3 regions of the Geobacillus sp. Manikaran-105 genome follow, and region 3 is predicted to be linked to each of the others. Evidence: riboswitches for the same ligand, from Rfam matches in the RefSeq annotation. Region 3 holds a riboswitch; each other region holds the start of a gene.
What was found. Region 3 has a riboswitch for S-adenosylmethionine ahead of CV945_RS10685 (phosphoadenylyl-sulfate reductase). Riboswitches for the same ligand answer to the same signal wherever they lie in the genome.

Region 1 (5,737 bases), on a different contig from region 3:
TCCAGCTCCCCTTCGACGGCGGCTTGCACCATCGCCCGGGTGTAGGCGAGCTTCATGCGGCTGCCGACGCCGTACGGCCCCCCTGTCCAGCCGGTGTTGACCAAAAAGACGCGGACGTTGTGTTCGGCGATTTTTTGCCCGAGCATTTCCGCGTATTCGACGGCCGGGCGCGGCAAAAACGGTGCGCCGAAGCACGTTGAGAACGTTGCTTCCGGTTCGGTGACGCCGCGTTCGGTGCCGGCGAGTTTGCTTGTGTAGCCGCTTAAGAAATGGTACATCGCCTGTTCACGCGTCAGCTTGCTGATCGGCGGCAGGACGCCGAACGCATCGGCTGTCAAAAACACGATCGTGGACGGATGGCCGGCGACGCTCGGGTCGATGATGTTTTGGATCGCCTGAAGCGGGTAGGCGGCGCGTGTGTTTTCCGTCAGCGTGCCGTCGTCGTAATTCGGCACCCGCGTCGCGTCATCGAGAACGACGTTTTCGAGCACCGCGCCGAAGCCGATGGCGTCAAAAATTTGCGGCTCTTTCTCGCGCGATAGGTTGATGCATTTCGCATAGCAGCCGCCTTCGATGTTGAAAATGCCGCGGCTTGACCAACCGTGTTCGTCATCGCCGATCAAGCGGCGGTTCGGGTCGGTCGAGAGCGTCGTTTTTCCCGTTCCCGACAAGCCGAAAAAGAGGGCGACGTCGCCTTCCTGCCCGACGTTGGCCGAGCAGTGCATCGGCAGGATGCCTTGTTCCGGCAGCACATAGTTCATGACCGAGAAAATCGATTTTTTCATTTCGCCGGCATACTCGGTGCCGCCGATCAACACGGTGCGCCGTTCAAACGAGATGATGATGAACGCTTCCGAGCGCGTCCCGTCCACCTTCGGGTCGGCTTTAAAGTTCGGCGCGCAAATGACGGTGAATTGCGGCTCGTGCGCGGCGAGCTCCTCGGCGCTCGGGCGGATGAACAGCTGATGGACGAACAAGTTGTGCCAGGCGAATTCGTTGACGACTTGAATCGGCAGCCGGTATTTCGGATCGGCGCCGGCAAAGCCTTTAAAGACGAACAGTTCATCTTGTTTCATTAAATAATCGAGCACTTTGTCGTACAGTTTCTCAAACGTTTCCGGAGACATCGGCTGGTTGACCGTTCCCCAGTCGATCGTTTGCTTCGTGGACGGTTCTTCGACGATGTATTTGTCTTTCGGCGACCGCCCCGTGTACTTGCCGGTTGTCACGGCAACCGCCCCGGTGTGGGTCAGCCGTCCTTCGTTCCGCTGCAATACTTTCTCGACGAGCTCGGCGACGGACAATTGGTGATGTACGTACGGTTTTTGCAGCAATACATCCAGCTTATTTGTCATGTTTGCGATCCCCATGTTCACAACCTGCCTTCTTTTTGTAATCACTCTTGAAAATAGTATAACACATTTTTATTAATAGTCCATACTAATTGTGTGGGTTTTTTTGAACTTATTTTGCCTATTTTTCAGATTTTGCACGCTCTCCCGCCTGTGCTTCAAGCGGGAGGCGGCCGTTCCCGGGTTGTCTTACTGTCTTGCTATTAAGGAAGCAGGCAGTGATGACCCAAATCGGCAATACGTTTGCCAAATCCGCCTCGTCTTGTTCAAGCATGCAGCCGGAAGCGGCACGTTTATATAGACGCGCTCCCCTCCTATACAAAAGAAAGGGGCTGCGTTTAGCTTCCCTTTGTTTTATGGAGGCAAGGGAAAGGCGCTCATTCCTCCTTTGCTTGGGTTCGTGCGCGGAAGCGGGATGATAAAAAATTCACTTCTGCGGTTGACTTTGTTCCTTCAATTGCGATAAGATAATTCATTGAACGGATACTCTTATCCCGAGCCGGTGGAGGGACAGGCCCGATGAAGCCCAGCAACCGTCACAACTGGACATGTGTGAAATGGTGCTAACCTGTGGCAAGGCGCAGTCCTTGAACGATAAGAGTGAAAGGAAGCAATACGATTGCCATGACCTTTCCTCAGCCGTTACAGGAAAGGTTTTTTATATTGCGAAGGGAAAAAGGGAAATGAGTTCCGTGTCGCCACATTATGTTAAGAGGAGGAAACAAACCGAATGTCAGCCAAACGCCGCTTGTTTACGTCAGAGTCTGTGACAGAAGGACATCCGGATAAAATTTGCGACCAAATTTCTGATGCCATTTTGGATGCCATTTTGGAAAAAGACCCGAACGCCCGTGTCGCTTGCGAAACGAGCGTGACGACCGGGCTGGTGCTCGTGAGTGGGGAAATCACAACATCAACGTACGTGGACATTCCGCGCATCGTCCGCGATACGGTCCGGGAGATCGGCTACACGCGCGCCAAATACGGATTTGACGCCGATACGTGCGCGGTGCTGACGTCGATTGACGAACAGTCGCCAGACATTGCGATGGGGGTGGACCGGGCGCTTGAGGCGCGCGAAGGTCAGATGACTGACGAGGAAATTGAAGCGATCGGCGCCGGCGACCAAGGATTGATGTTTGGGTTCGCCTGCAATGAGACGGAAGAATTGATGCCGCTGCCGATTTCGCTTGCGCACCGCTTGGCGCGTCGATTGGCGGAAGTGCGTAAAACGGACGTCTTGCCGTACTTGCGGCCGGACGGGAAAACGCAAGTGACGATCGAATACGATGAAAACGGCAAACCGGTGCGCGTCGATACGATCGTCGTGTCCGCGCAGCACCATCCGGAAATTACGCAAGAGCAAATCGAGCGCGACATTAAGGAGCATGTCATCAAACCGGTCGTGCCGGCCGAGCTGCTTGATGAGAACACGAACTATTTCATCAACCCGACAGGACGGTTTGTCATCGGCGGTCCGCAAGGGGATGCTGGGCTGACGGGGCGGAAAATCATTGTCGACACGTACGGCGGCTACGCCCGCCATGGCGGCGGCGCGTTCTCGGGCAAAGACCCGACGAAAGTCGACCGCTCGGCGGCGTATGCGGCCCGCTATGTGGCGAAAAACATCGTTGCGGCAGGACTGGCCGACAAATGCGAAGTGCAGCTCGCCTACGCGATCGGCGTCGCCCGTCCGGTATCGATTTCCATTGATACGTTCGGCACCGGCAAAGTGTCGGAAGACATTTTGATTGAGGTCGTGCGCAGCAACTTCGATCTCCGCCCGGCGGGCATCATCAAAATGCTTGACCTGCGCCGCCCGATTTACAAACAGACGGCCGCTTACGGGCATTTCGGGCGTACGGACATCGACTTGCCGTGGGAGCGCACTGATAAAGCGACGACGCTGAGAGAACAAGCGCTGGCGCTGGCGAACAAGTAAGGCCGGACGGCGCGGATGCGCGAGTCGTTTCAGGCGTCGGCAAACGCAACAGAACAAGAGCTGCCGGATTACGGCAGCTCTTGTTCGTGAGGACGCGCGGCTTGCTGCAGCGCTTTGTAATATTGCCCTTTTTCCACATATTCGCGGCGGATGCGCTCCATTTCGCGGAGGTCGTCTTCCGTCAGTTCGCGGACGACTTTGGCCGGGCGGCCGAGGGCGAGCGTGTTGGGCGGAATTTTTTTGCCCGGCGGCACTAAACTGCCGGCGCCGATAAACGCGCCTTCCCCGATTTCCGCGCGGTCCAAAATGATTGAGCCCATGCCGATGAGCGCGTTTTTGCGAACGATGGCGCTGTGCAAAATGACTTGATGGCCGACCGTCACCCCGTCTTCAATGATAAGCGGATTGTTTGGACTTTGATGCAAAATTGAGTTATCTTGGATATTGACCCGGTTGCCGATCACCGTCGGCGCCACGTCGCCGCGGATGACGGTATTGAACCAAATGCTCGTCTCTTCGCCGATCACGACATCGCCGGTGATCGTCACATAGTCGGCGATAAAGGCGGAGGCGGCGATTTGCGGCGTTTTTCCTTTGTACGGATAGATCATGGGCGTTCGTTCCTTTCTGTTGCAAAATCGATCGTTCACCATGTATTGTACAACGCTGCGTCCAAATCGCCAACGAAAGCGAGCGCGCCTAATCGGGATTGGTGAAAAACGTTTCGTTTCGCCCGATGAGTGGTTGGGATCGGGGAAGAAGATCCGATTTCACAAAGCTTCTCAACGTGAGAAGAACCGTTGTTGAGCGGCTTTTTCACTCCGTCGCCAACCCTTTTATGGTTTGCCCCGGCCGCATTGATGGCAATACTGGAAGACGAGATCGCAAGCTGTTCAGACGCGAAACAATTTTGGTTGCCGATAAGATGGAAATGCTAGGAGACGAGACCATGGTGTTTGCACCTGAGGTGAGCCGATTGAACATTCCGAAAAACCCCATCTCCTTGATGAAAATGGTGTATCGTGACGTGCTTCCGCTTGTCCACCGCGAGCTTGCCTATTGGCGGCGCCAGGCCGAGCGCATTCCCGACCCGGAGCTTCGGCGCCAGGCCTTGGCGAGCATCGCGTCGAAAACGTTCCATTGCGAAGGCGGCTCCATTTTGGCGCTTTTGGCCGGAGAAAACATGGAGGATTGCATCCGCTTTATCGTGGCTTACCAGACGATCAGCGATTATTTGGATAATTTGTGCGACCGCAGCACCTCGCTTGATCCGCTCGACTTTCGCGCCTTGCACGATTCAATGCCGGACGCGTTGACAATCGGCGCCGAGCCGTCGAACTATTACCGCCATCGCCGCGAGCAGGAAGACGGCGGCTATTTGCCGGCGCTCGTCCGCACGTGCCAAGAGGTGCTCGAGACGGTGCGCCATTATGAGACGATCGCCCCGTTTTTACATGAGTTGGCCGGATATTATTGCGACTTGCAAGTACATAAACATGTCGAAGCGAGCGAGCGGGTGCCGCGGTTGGAGAAATGGTTCGCGCAATACAAAGACGCCTTGCCGCCGATGGAGTGGTATGAGTTTTCCGCCTGCTCCGGTTCGACGCTCGGCATTTTCTGTCTCGTCGCCTATGCGTTTGGCGAATCGCTGCCGCTGGAGATGGCGAGACAAGTGCGCGACGGTTATTTTCCATACATTCAAGGGCTGCACATTTTGCTCGACTATTTGATCGATCAAGAGGAAGATCGAGCCGGCGGCGATTTGAATTTTTGCTTTTACTATCCGAATGAAACGGTGATGCTTGAGCGGCTTTGCCATTTCATCGAAGAGGCCGACCGCCATGTCGGCGCCCTTCCGCACGGCCAGTTTCACCGCCTTATTCACCGAGGGCTTCTTGGGTTGTATTTGTCGGATGCCAAGGTGAAAAAGCAACGCGGTCTGCACCGGCTGGCGCGCCGGCTCGTCCGCGCCGGCGGGGCGGCGTCGATGTTTTTTTATTGGAACGGAAAAGCGTACCGCTTTTGGCAGGAGCAACAAAAACGGCTGTCCTTTTCGTAAGGGCAGCCGTTTGCTTGTACTGGCGAGAGCAGTGGTTCGTCGGCGGATCGGACGGAATCAGGCGCCCCCATCCGCCCGATTCTCGAGTGCGATCAAAAACGGCGGGTTGTTTTGCCGATTGATGAATTCGTATTTCAAGGCATGGACGCGCCGTTGATCAAGAAAGCGGACGTAATCAAGGAGCGCGTCGCGTTCGCGCTTTCCTTCCGGATGGCCGTGGTAGACGACAAGAACGATGACGCCGCCCGGCTTCATGACGGAAAGCAACTGGCGGACCGCTTCGATCGTCGATTCCGGCTTGGTGGCGATTTGCTTATTGCCGCCCGGCAAATAGCCGAGGTTGAACACGGCGCCGGCGATGCGTCCGTGAACGGAGTCGGGGAG
Region 2 (5,737 bases), on a different contig from region 3:
AAATATACGCACTACGCTCCAACTTGTTCGCCAATGCTGTTGAAATTGTTGATTTGCCAACTCCAGCGGGGCCTGATATGACATAGACTGTTCTTGTTTGATGATTTTTCATATGCATCCCTTTTTACCTGCTCAATATAGTTTTATTACCCGTGGTAATAAAAACGACAACATAAACCTGAATCCGTGATAAAGACGCGTTCAAAGCTGCCAAGAAAACTGGATCAATCAACAAAATATTGCACTCGGGGTTTTTCACCTAATAGGTGAACATTCGAAATGGAGTCGAAGTCTCGGCACGATTGGGCTTCCCAGCATTTTGGATACACTTCTGTCACAGATTCGGGATAAACAAAAAATCCCTTGAAGCCTTCTAGCTCAAGGGATTTCACTCGATGATTCCGACTGGGCTCGAACCAGCGACCTCCACCCTGTCAAGGTGGCGCTCTCCCAGCTGAGCTACGGAATCATATTTTATTGTCCGCTATCGAACACATTTTTAATTATATAAACGGGCAAGTTGTTTGTCAACAACTTTTTTAAAAAAATCGCTGTTCATGATGAAAAAAGGAAAGGTGACTTCCCCGAAAGGAATAATGCGTGTTGGAACGGTTCGACATCGTATTTTTTCTACATTCTGATTGTTCTATCAAACGGGAATTTGCTTGCAAAGGCTGGCGGAATTGATGAAAAACGCCCGCCGCTTCCGGTGCCGCTCAAAATGAAACTGCAGCTGACGGTCTTGTTCAGCAGCACATTTCCTGTTTTATTGTTCAGCTTAGCGATGGAAATCAAATGGTCGCTCGCCGGACCGAGTGCATCCCACTGGTCGTATTGGCCCTGGGCAGCCGTGATTTTGTTGTTTTCGACCGCCTTCTCCGTTTTTTTGACCCGCTTGTTGGTCGATGAGATCCATGAGCCGGTCAGTGTGCTGTTAAGTCATATGAAACGGGCGGAAAACGAAATGTATGAGCTGATCGCTCACAATGTCTATACGGACGAATTTGCGTATTTGCTTCGCGGATTCAATCATATGATCGATGCTGTGCATCGGCGCGATCGAACGAACAAAGAGCTGCTCAACAGTTTCATCACTGTCCTGACAGCGGCGCTTGACGCCCGCGATCCTTATACAGCGGGGCACTCGCTGCGCGTGGCCCGCTACGCGCTGGCGATCGGCAAGCAGCTTTCTCTGCCGAATGAACAGCTTGATGCCTTGTATCGTTCCGCTCTGCTGCATGACATCGGAAAGATCGGCGTCCCCGATGCCATTTTGCTTAAAGAGGGAAAGCTAAGCGATGATGAATTTGCCTGGATCAAAAAACACCCCGCCCTTGGAGAAGCCATTTTGCGCGAGGTTAGGCCAATCGAACCGATTGAGCCGCTGCTAGCTGGAATTCGCTCCCATCACGAACGCATCGATGGCAAGGGATATCCGGATGGCTTAGCAGGCGACGAGATTCCGTTGTTTGGCAAAATCATCGCCGTGGCCGATGCGTTTGACGCCATGACTTCCGATCGCCCGTACCGAAAAGGCATGGATATTCGTCAAGCGGCGGACATCTTGAGAAAAGGAAAGGGAACGCAGTGGGACAGCGAACTCGTCGACCTCTTTTTGAAACACTTACAAGAGGAGAAGCTGTTGTCAACCTCAGCGGCATCTTGACCCGCCCGCCAAGCTTTGAAGGCTTGGCGGGCTGATTGCTATGGCGTTGAAACTGACGGCCGCTCTTTCACAAACGACAGCGCCCGCTCGAAATCGGCGATCAAATCGTTGACATCCTCAAGCCCGACGCTCAGCCGCAACAAGCCGTCGGTAATGCCGCGCCGGAGCCTCTCTTCTTTTGGCATCGCCGCATGCGACATTTTCGCTGGGTGCGATAAAATTGACTCGACCGCCCCAAGGCTGACAGCAAACACCGGCAGGCGGACGTTTCGGACGAACGTCCGAGCCGCTTCTTCATCGGCTAGGCGGAACGACAGCACAGCGCCAAACCCGGCCGCCTGATGGCGCTGGATGTCATGGCCTGGGTGGTGCGAAAGCCCTGGATAATACACATCTTCCACTTTCGGATGGCGCGCCAAATACTCAGCGATGGCCAGGGCGGATTCGGACGACTGCTTCAGCCGAACGTGGAGCGTTTTTAATCCCCGCAGCACAAGCCACGCATCTTGGACGCCAAGGACGGCGCCAAACGCGTTTTGCAGTTTGTACAATTCTTTTCCCAATTCCTCGTCTTTCACGACCGCCAGCCCGGCGACGACGTCGCTATGGCCGGCTAAAAATTTCGTGGCGCTGTGAAGGATGACATCGACTCCAAGATCAAGCGGCCGCTGCAACGCCGGCGTCATGAACGTATTATCCAAGAACGTCAAACAGCCATGCGCCTTCGCCAGCTTGACGACGCCTTGAATGTCGGTCACTTTTAACAATGGGTTGGACGGCGTTTCCATATAAATGACTTTCGTGTTCGGCCGGATGTTTTCCGCCACTGCGTTTAAATCGGTCATATCGACAAACGTATATTCAATGCCAAAGCGGCCGAGCACCTCCGTAATCATCCGGTACGTGCCGCCGTAGACGTCTTCGGTCACGAGGACGTGGTCGCCTTTTGAGAGAAGCAAAAACGCCGTTGAAATAGCCGCCATGCCAGAAGCGAACGCAAACCCGCGCGTTCCGCCTTCTAACGCCGCGATCGTTTCCTCAAGCGCCTCGCGCGTCGGGTTGCCGGAGCGGCTGTAGTCGTATTTGCCGAATGAATCGAAATCGAACTGATGGAACGTGGAGGCGTGCTGGATCGGCACGCTCACCGCCCCCGTTTCGCGATCGACTTTCCATTCATTATGGAGCAGTTTCGTTGAAAACGACCATTCCCGTTCCATCGCTTACACCTCTTTCATGTGTTTGAACGCTTGCGCCAAGTCGGCGATTAAATCATCCGCATGTTCGATGCCGACCGAGAAGCGGAGCAGTCGGTTGCAGACGCCGTTTTGGATGCGGATTTCTTCCGGAATGTCGGCGTGCGTCTGCGTCGCCGGGTACGTGATGAAGCTTTCGACTCCGCCTAAGCTTTCCGCGAATGTAATGAGGCGCAAGCTTTTTAAAAACCCGTTCACCCACTTTTCATCGGCAATCCGGAACGACAGCATCCCGCCTCTTCCTGGATATAAGACGTCTGTAACATCTTCATGTTCGCGCAAAAAGGCGCTGATGCGCTTGGCGTTTTCTTCATGCTGGCGCATCCTTAGCGCCAGCGTTTTCATCCCGCGAATCAACAGCCACGAATCAAACGGCGACAAAACCGCGCCGATGGCGTTCTGATACTCGGCCAGGCGTTGACAGAGCTCCTCGCCCTTGGCGACGACAAGGCCAGCCAACACGTCGTTATGGCCGCCTAAATATTTCGTGGCGCTGTGGATGACAATATCGGCGCCTTGTTCGATCGGGCGTTGGAGCACCGGCGTGTAAAACGTGTTATCGACGATCAGCAGCAGCCCATGCCGTTTGGCGAGCTTGGCGACCGCCGAAATATCCGCCTCCTGCATCAATGGGTTCGTCGGCGTTTCCAAAAAGATGGCTTTCGTTTTTTCCGTGATTTTTTCTTCCACAGCATCAAGATCGGCAAAATCGACGTAATGAAAGCCGAGACCGTACTTGCGCCAGCCGCGCTCAAACAGGCGGTACGTCCCGCCGTAAAGGTCGGCCGATACGAGAAACTCGTCTCCGCTCTCAAACAAGGCGAGCACTGTCTGAATGGCGGCCATGCCGGAGCTGAACGCATAGCCTTGGTCGCCGCCTTCCAGTCTCGCGATCGCTTCTTCGACGATTTTGCGCGTCGGGTTGCCGGTGCGGATATAGTCAAACCCGGTCGACTCCCCGATGCCGGCATGGCGGTAGGCGGTGGAAAAATAAACTGGCGGGTTGACCGTCCCCGTCACCGTTTCGCTCCGGTTGCCAATTTGCGCTAACAGCGTCTCTAGTTTCTCCATCTCATCTCTCTCCTTCTGTTGAAAATTCCATCATGGATCAACAGCCAACCACTTAACGCCCAACGAAGCGCCGCTGTTGGTCAAGCAGCGGCTGAGGGCCTTGATCCTCGACGCCTCTCGGTTGAGGGAGCAGCCGCTTGAGCAAATAAAAAAAGTCTTCTAAGAAGAAGACTTTTCCATACGCACATGGTCATGCTTCTTCTTATCTGCCGAATTGAATGCTCAATTCGCTGGATTTAGCACCTGGCCGTCGGGCGGCTGGTTGCTGAAGCTTCATTGGGCCAGTTCCCTCCGCTTCTCTTGATAAGAACCGCTGCGTATTTAATTTTGTTAATTGTTAATTTATTAAAAAATGTAACGCATTCCGGCCATTTTTGCAAGTCATTTTTTTGCCGGCGCCAATGTTCGGCAAGTTCACGAAAAATTCGAGCCCTTCGTTAACATCTTTTTGCCTAAATATGTTACAATAACAAGTGAACTTGCGCTTTCATGGAGGATGATCATGGCGACAGCAACAGGAACGATGCGCGATTATACGCTTTACAGCAGGGAGCTGCAAGAAGAAATCGGGTTGCTTGTCTACTTGCCAAGCAATTTTTCTCCGTTGCATAAATATTCTTTATTAATCGCGCAAGACGGCAAGGATTATTTTATGTACGGAAAAATCAAAACCGTGATCGAGACGCTCATGGACGAAGGAACGATCGACCGAACGATCGTTGTCGGCATCCCGTACCGGAACGTCAGCGACCGCTACGAGAAATACCACCCGGCCGGTCGAAAAAACGAAGCCTATATCCGCTTTTTGGCCCATGAGCTCGCGCCGTTTTTGGATCGCGAGCTGCCGACGTATCAAATGGGCAAAGGACGAGCGCTGATTGGCGATTCGCTGGGAGGAACCGTTTCGCTTCTAGCCGGGCTGTTGTATCCGCATACATTTGGAAAAATCGCCATGCAGTCTCCTTACATTGACGACTCGGTGCTCGAACGCATCCGCGCGTTCCGCGACCCGTCGCTTCTTTCCCTTTACCATTCCGTCGGCGCAGAAGAAATGGCGGTCAAAACGACGGACGGCCATGTACGCGATTTTATCACCCCGAACCGGGCCGCACGGGACTTATTGATCGAAAAGCGGTTTCCCTACACGTACCATGAATTTGCCGGCGGGCATGCATGGACGTATTGGCAGCCGGATGTGCCCCGGGCGGTATCGGCCATTTTGTCGCTGTAAATAACGGCAAACGAACCATCTAAAGGAGGGAAAGCGGAATGAAGTACGGCATTGTCATTTTTCCGCCAAAGCGGATTCAAGACTTCGCCAACTCGTACCGGAAGCGGTACGACAGCCATTACGCCCTCATCCCGCCGCACATTACATTGAAATACCCGTTTGAGGCGGATGAGGAGCAAATCAAAGAAATGACGAAAGAGCTGCGCCGCATCGCAGCGGAAACGGAGCCGATTCCGATCAAAGTGACGAAATTCAGCTCGTTTTACCCGACAAGCCACATCATTTATTTGAAAGTCGAGCCAAACGAAGTGCTGGAACGGTTGCACGAGCAGCTGCACAGCGGCTTGTTTGCCGGGGAGCCGGAATTCGTGTTCGTGCCGCACATTACAATCGGCCGCGATTTGCCGAATGCGGAATACGCTGACGTCTACAGCCAACTGCGGCTGCAAAACGTCCATTTTGAAGAGACGGTCGACCGGTTCCACCTTCTTTACCAGCTCGAGAACGGATCATGGA
Region 3 (5,737 bases):
ATGGCGATCGTATCAATGCCTTTGGCGAGGCTTTCCCACTTAATGTCTTCGCGGGTTCCGTCGCGGCGATGCCCCGTGACAAAGGCGACGCTGGAGCTGAACTCGCGATGGGTGACAGGAATACCGGCGTAAGCGGCCGCCGCGATGGCCGATGTGACGCCAGGGACGATCTCAAACTCGATCCCGTGCTGAACGAGCGCTTCCGCCTCTTCACCGCCGCGCCCGAACACAAACGGATCGCCGCCTTTTAAACGGACAACTGTTTTTCCTTTTTTTGCATGCAGAACGAGTGAACGGTTGATCGTTTCCTGCTGCATAGCATGGTAGCCGGGCAGCTTGCCGCAAAAAATGAGTTCAGCGTCTGTCTTGGCATACGCCAGCAAGTCTTCATTAATGAGGCGGTCGTACAAAATGACGTCGGCTTGTTGAATGCATTTCAACCCTTTGACGGTAATGAGTTCCGGATCGCCGGGGCCGGCCCCGACCAAATATACTTTCCCCATCGTTGTTTCAGCCCTTTCTGTCGTGATCCCGTCAGCTGCCGGCAGCAGCGCAAACGTTCCGTTGACGGGCGTATTGATTAACCATTAAAAACCAGTTGATATCGCTCTATTCCTAGCTTTTCTGCCGTAGTCGGCAAGCAGTTCGCTTACCGTGCCGACTGGGCATGCGTACAGCATGCCCTCCTCGAACAATGAACGCTTTGCAGGCAAATGACATTTGCCCGCCGGCGTTCTTGTTCGTGGGAAGAGGCAGAAAAGCTTGTGTTCAGCCATATGATTCTGTGTTTTTAAGTAAAGTAATGGATAATCAACACTCGTGTTCCGTTGAATTTCATTGTAAACGGCCTGGCCGTGGCATGAAAACGACTTTGTAAAATCGTCTCCCACTCTTTTTTCGAGTGGGAGACACGGTATCGTTAATGGGTTTCCGATGCGGGGATGAATCCGCGCTCCCGCAAATACGCGAGCACTTGCTCGACACATTCGTCCACCGAATAACGATGCGTTTCGATGGTCAGCTCCGGCGCTTCCGGCGCTTCATACGGCGAATCGATGCCGGTGAATTCGCGGATTTCCCCGCGGCGCGCTTTTTGATACAGCCCTTTCGGATCGCGCTTTTCGCATTCTTCAAGCGGGCAATTGACGTAAATTTCGATAAACTCGTCTTCTTCGACTAAGCGGCGGACGAGCGCCCGGTCTTCGGCAAACGGCGAAATGAATGCCGTTAACACGAACTGGCCGCTGTCGACAAACAGTTTGGCGACTTCGCCGATGCGGCGGATGTTTTCTGTCCGATCGGCGGCGGAAAAGCCGAGGTCTTTATTGAGCCCGTGGCGGATATTGTCGCCATCGAGAACGTAATTTTGAATGCCAAGCTCAAACAGCCGTCTGGAGACGGCGTTCGCCACCGTCGATTTGCCGGAGCCGGACAGCCCCGTGAACCAAAGGACGGCGCTATGATGGCCGTTGCGTTGGCGGCGATCTTCTTTTGTCACCGATGTATGATGCCAAACGATATTCGTGCTCATCTCGCTCCTCCTTTAGCGTGTCGACGGGGTGACCGTTTCGCGTTCTTGCAGCCCTTTGATCAAAACGGCGGCCACTTCCGGACGGCTGAATGTGCTCGGCGGCACTTGGCCGTTGCGCAACATTTCACGGACTTTCGTGCCAGAAAGGACAACGTGATATTGCGCGTCGTGCGGGCATGTTTTCGTCGATGCCATGCCTTCGCATTTCGTGCAATAAAAGCTGTGTTCGAAAAAGAGCGGTGTAATGCCAAGCTCTTCGGCCGTAAAGTTCGAGAAGATTTTTTGCGCATCATACGTGCCGTAATAGTTGCCGACGCCCGCATGGTCGCGGCCGACGATGAAGTGCGTGCAGCCGAAGTTTTTCCGCACCATGGCATGGAAAATCGCTTCGCGCGGACCGGCATAGCGCATCGCAGCTTGGAAGACGCCCAAGAAAACGCGGTCTTTCGGATAATAGTTTTCCAGCAGCACTTGATAGCTTTCCATCCGGATGTCGGCCGGAATATCGTCCGCTTTCGTTTCGCCGACGAGCGGGTTTAAAAACAAGCCGTCCACGATTTCAAGCGCGCATTTTTGAATGTATTCATGGGCGCGGTGAACCGGGTTGCGCGTTTGGAAGCCGACGACGGTATTCCAGCCGAGTTCGGCAAATCGTTTCCGCGTTTCGGCCGGATCGAAATAAAACGGAGCAAACTGGCCTTTGTCGGTCCGTTTGACGAGCGTAACCGCTCCGCCGACGTACACATCTGGTTTTTCAAACAGCTTGCGCACGCCCGGGTGAGCGAGTTCATCGGTTTTATAGACGAGCTTGGCTTCTTTCGTTTTATCCGGGCGGTAAATATCGGCGATTTCAATGACGCCGTAGACGTCGCCGCCATAAACGAGTTTCGCTTTGTCGCCGACAGCGAGTTCACTCGCTTTTTCTTCCGTCACCGCCAGCGTGATCGGAATGCTCCAGACAGTGCCATCAGCGAGGCGCATCGTTTCTACGACCGCATCGTAATCGGCTTTCGTTAAAAACCCGGTGAGCGGGCTGTAGGCGCCTGTGCCGATCAGCTCAAGGTCGCTTAGTTCGGCTTTGGACAGCTCGATCGTTTTCGTTGCTTCATCGATTGGGTAATCCGGATTCCAACGGTTGATCAATGTGCCGCCATGCGGAATGCTCAAACTCATGTTCATAACCTCCTAGATTGATAGATGTTCATTAAATGCCGCCGCCATGTTCATGAAGCGAACGCTCTTCTTCGGCGACTGTTTTTTTTAAGCTGATGACGCCAAGCGTCGCCAGGCAGACGCTGAAGATGGCAATCACCGTGTAAACATCGCTGTCAAGCAACAGTTTCACAAGGCTGTACGAAATGACAAGGGAAAATATTGGCGAAACAAACCACACTTTCAACAGTTGCACGACAATCCGCTTTTGCCAAATCGACATCCCGCTTTTCGCCGTGCCGATGCCGATGATCGCCGATGTCGTAATCTGCGTAAGCGGAACAGGCAAACCAAACAGCGACGAAATGATGACGAGCACGGCTCCCGTGCCGGAAATGGCGCTTCCTTCAAACGGGGAGAAGTTTGTAATTTTCTTTCCGTTTGTTTCTAACACGCGATGCCCAAGCAACAGGGCGCCGGCAGCGACAAACAAGCCGCCGAAGATAGTTGCCGGCCCGACCGCCATCAGCCCGGCGCCGACGAGCGGCCCGACGGCATTGGCCACATTGTTCATGCCGGCGGAAAACGCCTCGAGAAAGCCGGTGACAACGAGCAAGGCCATGAATGTTTTTTGCCAGCGCCCTTGTTCAAGCTGCGGATATTTTCGCTTGAGCGCCAAAAACCATTTGCCGACAGCCAGCGTAAACGAAAAGGCGACGATCGGGATCACGATCCATACCGACACGATAAACAGCAGCTTATGAAAGTACAACGCCTGATAGGCGATGCCAACGCCGACGACTGATCCGACGGTGATCTCGCTCGTCGAGAGCGGAATGCCCATGATGTTCGCCGCAAAAAGTGAAATGGCCGCCGCCGTTAAAATGATGACGACGATTTTGACGGTGAGGATCGAAGACGGAATAATGCCCGACCCGATCGTTTTCACTACTTCTCCGCCGCCGAGGCTGCCGAGAAACACGCCGATGCCGCAAAGAAGGAGGGCCATCGACTTTTTCGGAATGGCGCCCGACCCGTACGCGACACCCATCGAGGCGGCCGCGCCGCTCGCCCCGATGTTCATGGCGAAGAAAAAGGACACAATAAAGGCAATGGCAAGGAGCATATCGTTGTTCTCCCCTTATGTGAGATGGAGCCCGCACTCCGTTTTCCCCTGGCCGGCCCAGCGCCCGGAGCGCAAATCGTTCGGATCCGATGCCGGCGCTGTGCAAGGGGCGCAGCCGATGCTCGGGTAGCCCCGGTCATGGAGCACGTTGTACGGAAGACCGTGTTTATATACGTAATTCCAAACGTCTTTCCACGTCCAATGAATGAGCGGGCACACTTTAATGGAGCGGAATTTGTCGTCTTTATTGATGTACTCGACATGGCGCCGCGTCGGCGACTGTTCGCGGCGCAAGCCGGAAATCCAGGCGGTGACGCCGGTCAAGACTTCCCGCAGCGGAATGACTTTGCGCAACTCACAGCATTTGTTCGGATCGCGTTTCCATAGTTCATCGCCGAACTGTGCAGCCTGCTCCTCCAGCGTCAAGTGCGGCTGTTTCATCACGATGCGGAGCGACGGGTATTTTTCCTGTACGTTCGCGATCGTGTCGTACGTCTCTTGGAAATGCAGCCCTGTATCCAAAAAGACGATTTCCGCATCCGGCTTGACTTGGGAAATCAAATCAATGAGCACAATCCCTTCAATGCCGAAACTGCACGCATAGACAATGTCATCGCCGTATTCGCGGTACGCCCAAGCAAGGACAGCCAACGCCCCTTTCGTTTCATCATCGGACGGAAAAGACGGTTTTTCGGCCGTTTCCCATTGGTCATATGTGAGCATCGTTTCCCCCTCCTTAAAAACAAAGAAAATCAACATAATTAGTCGGATATTCATCCGGCAACGGGCAGCCTGGCGATAAAAACGCCCCTTCCATTTCGGAAAGAGCGGAAGAACGAGGGACGCCTTATCTTCCAAAATGGATCCCATTTTGCTGGAATTAGCACCTTGCCAAACGCGGCAGGTTGCCGGAGTTCATCGGGCCAGTCCCTCCCCCGCTCTTGATAAGCGTATGTAATTTATATTGATTAAAATTTTAACACAATTGGCGCTAATGTCAATCCTAGTTTTTCGATAGGAATTTTTTATATACATAGGCAGCTTCGCGATGCTTCCATCCGGTGACGGAAGGAGAGGATTACCGCTTGCGCAGGCTTCCGAGCTCCTCAACAATGGCCTGTATTTCGCTTGGACTGAACGTTTCACGCTTCATGACCATGTCGTAAATGTCTTTCAGTTCGTCATACCATGCCTCGGAAAAATGGGCCGGCTTAATCGCATCAAAATTGAGCACTTTTAATTTTTTCTTCAGCTGTTCAACGATATATTCGACGTTTTCTGCGGACGGTTTCGATAAATCCATGGTTTCGCTCCTTTCGTGGCAGGTTATCATGTATTGTACCACACCGGCGGTGAAAAAGGGGAGAGGCAATATAGTCCGCGCCAGCGTTAGGTGGTAAAATATAGGTGCATGTGCACGAGCTGCTAGAAAGCGGCTATCAAGCGCTTGGATGAAAAGGGAAAACTAATGCCAAGAAAACGGGATGGAAAGGAGTGGCTGCTTCGATGGTCAAAGTGTTGTTTGTTTGCCTCGGCAACATTTGCCGTTCGCCGATGGCGGAAGCGGTATTCCGTCATTTGGTGAACGAACGGGGGCTTGACGGACAGATTGTCGTTGATTCAGCGGGAACGGGCAGCTGGCATGTCGGGGAGCCGCCGCATGAGGGGACAAGGCGGATTTTGAGTGAAAACGACATTGACTATTCCGGCATCCGCGCCCGGCAAGTCGGGCGCCGCGACTTGGAGGAATTTGATTACATCATCGCCATGGACGCCGCCAATTTGAGCGATTTGCGCCGGCTCGCCGGGCCGAATTCGCCGGCGGTGATCGCCCGGCTGCTTGATTTTGTCCCGGATCGGGAAAAAGACGATGTGCCGGATCCGTATTATACCGGGAATTTTGCCGAAGTGTACCGCCTGATTCGCTC

Region 1: another riboswitch for S-adenosylmethionine. It lies ahead of metK (methionine adenosyltransferase); the one in region 3 lies ahead of CV945_RS10685 (phosphoadenylyl-sulfate reductase).
Region 2: another riboswitch for S-adenosylmethionine. It lies ahead of CV945_RS05690 (methionine biosynthesis PLP-dependent protein); the one in region 3 lies ahead of CV945_RS10685 (phosphoadenylyl-sulfate reductase).

Annotation. Positions count from the first base shown of each region.
Region 1 covers NZ_PIJG01000015.1:376-6,112, forward strand. Annotated here, with positions in the region: gene pckA (phosphoenolpyruvate carboxykinase (ATP)) at 1-1,370, opposite strand, end outside; SAM riboswitch class I at 1,839-1,953, shown strand; gene metK (methionine adenosyltransferase) at 2,083-3,294, shown strand; gene CV945_RS06350 (gamma carbonic anhydrase) at 3,363-3,905, opposite strand; gene CV945_RS06355 (tetraprenyl-beta-curcumene synthase family protein) at 4,244-5,353, shown strand; gene mnmM (tRNA 5-(aminomethyl)-2-thiouridylate-methyltransferase MnmM) at 5,411-5,737, opposite strand, start outside.
Region 2 covers NZ_PIJG01000012.1:75,857-81,593, reverse strand. Annotated here, with positions in the region: gene CV945_RS05710 (P-loop nucleotide/nucleoside kinase family protein) at 1-118, opposite strand, end outside; tRNA gene CV945_RS05705 (tRNA-Val) at 397-469, opposite strand; gene CV945_RS05700 (HD-GYP domain-containing protein) at 662-1,666, shown strand; gene metC (cystathionine beta-lyase) at 1,705-2,883, opposite strand; gene CV945_RS05690 (methionine biosynthesis PLP-dependent protein) at 2,887-3,990, opposite strand; SAM riboswitch class I at 4,190-4,300, opposite strand; gene CV945_RS05685 (alpha/beta hydrolase) at 4,493-5,221, shown strand; gene CV945_RS05680 (YjcG family protein) at 5,260-5,737, shown strand, end outside.
Region 3 covers NZ_PIJG01000032.1:47,779-53,515, forward strand. Annotated here, with positions in the region: gene cobA (uroporphyrinogen-III C-methyltransferase) at 1-503, opposite strand, end outside; gene cysC (adenylyl-sulfate kinase) at 920-1,531, opposite strand; gene sat (sulfate adenylyltransferase) at 1,544-2,704, opposite strand; gene CV945_RS10680 (sulfate permease) at 2,736-3,809, opposite strand; gene CV945_RS10685 (phosphoadenylyl-sulfate reductase) at 3,825-4,532, opposite strand; SAM riboswitch class I at 4,654-4,760, opposite strand; gene CV945_RS10690 (DUF1128 domain-containing protein) at 4,888-5,112, opposite strand; gene CV945_RS10695 (low molecular weight protein-tyrosine-phosphatase) at 5,316-5,737, shown strand, end outside.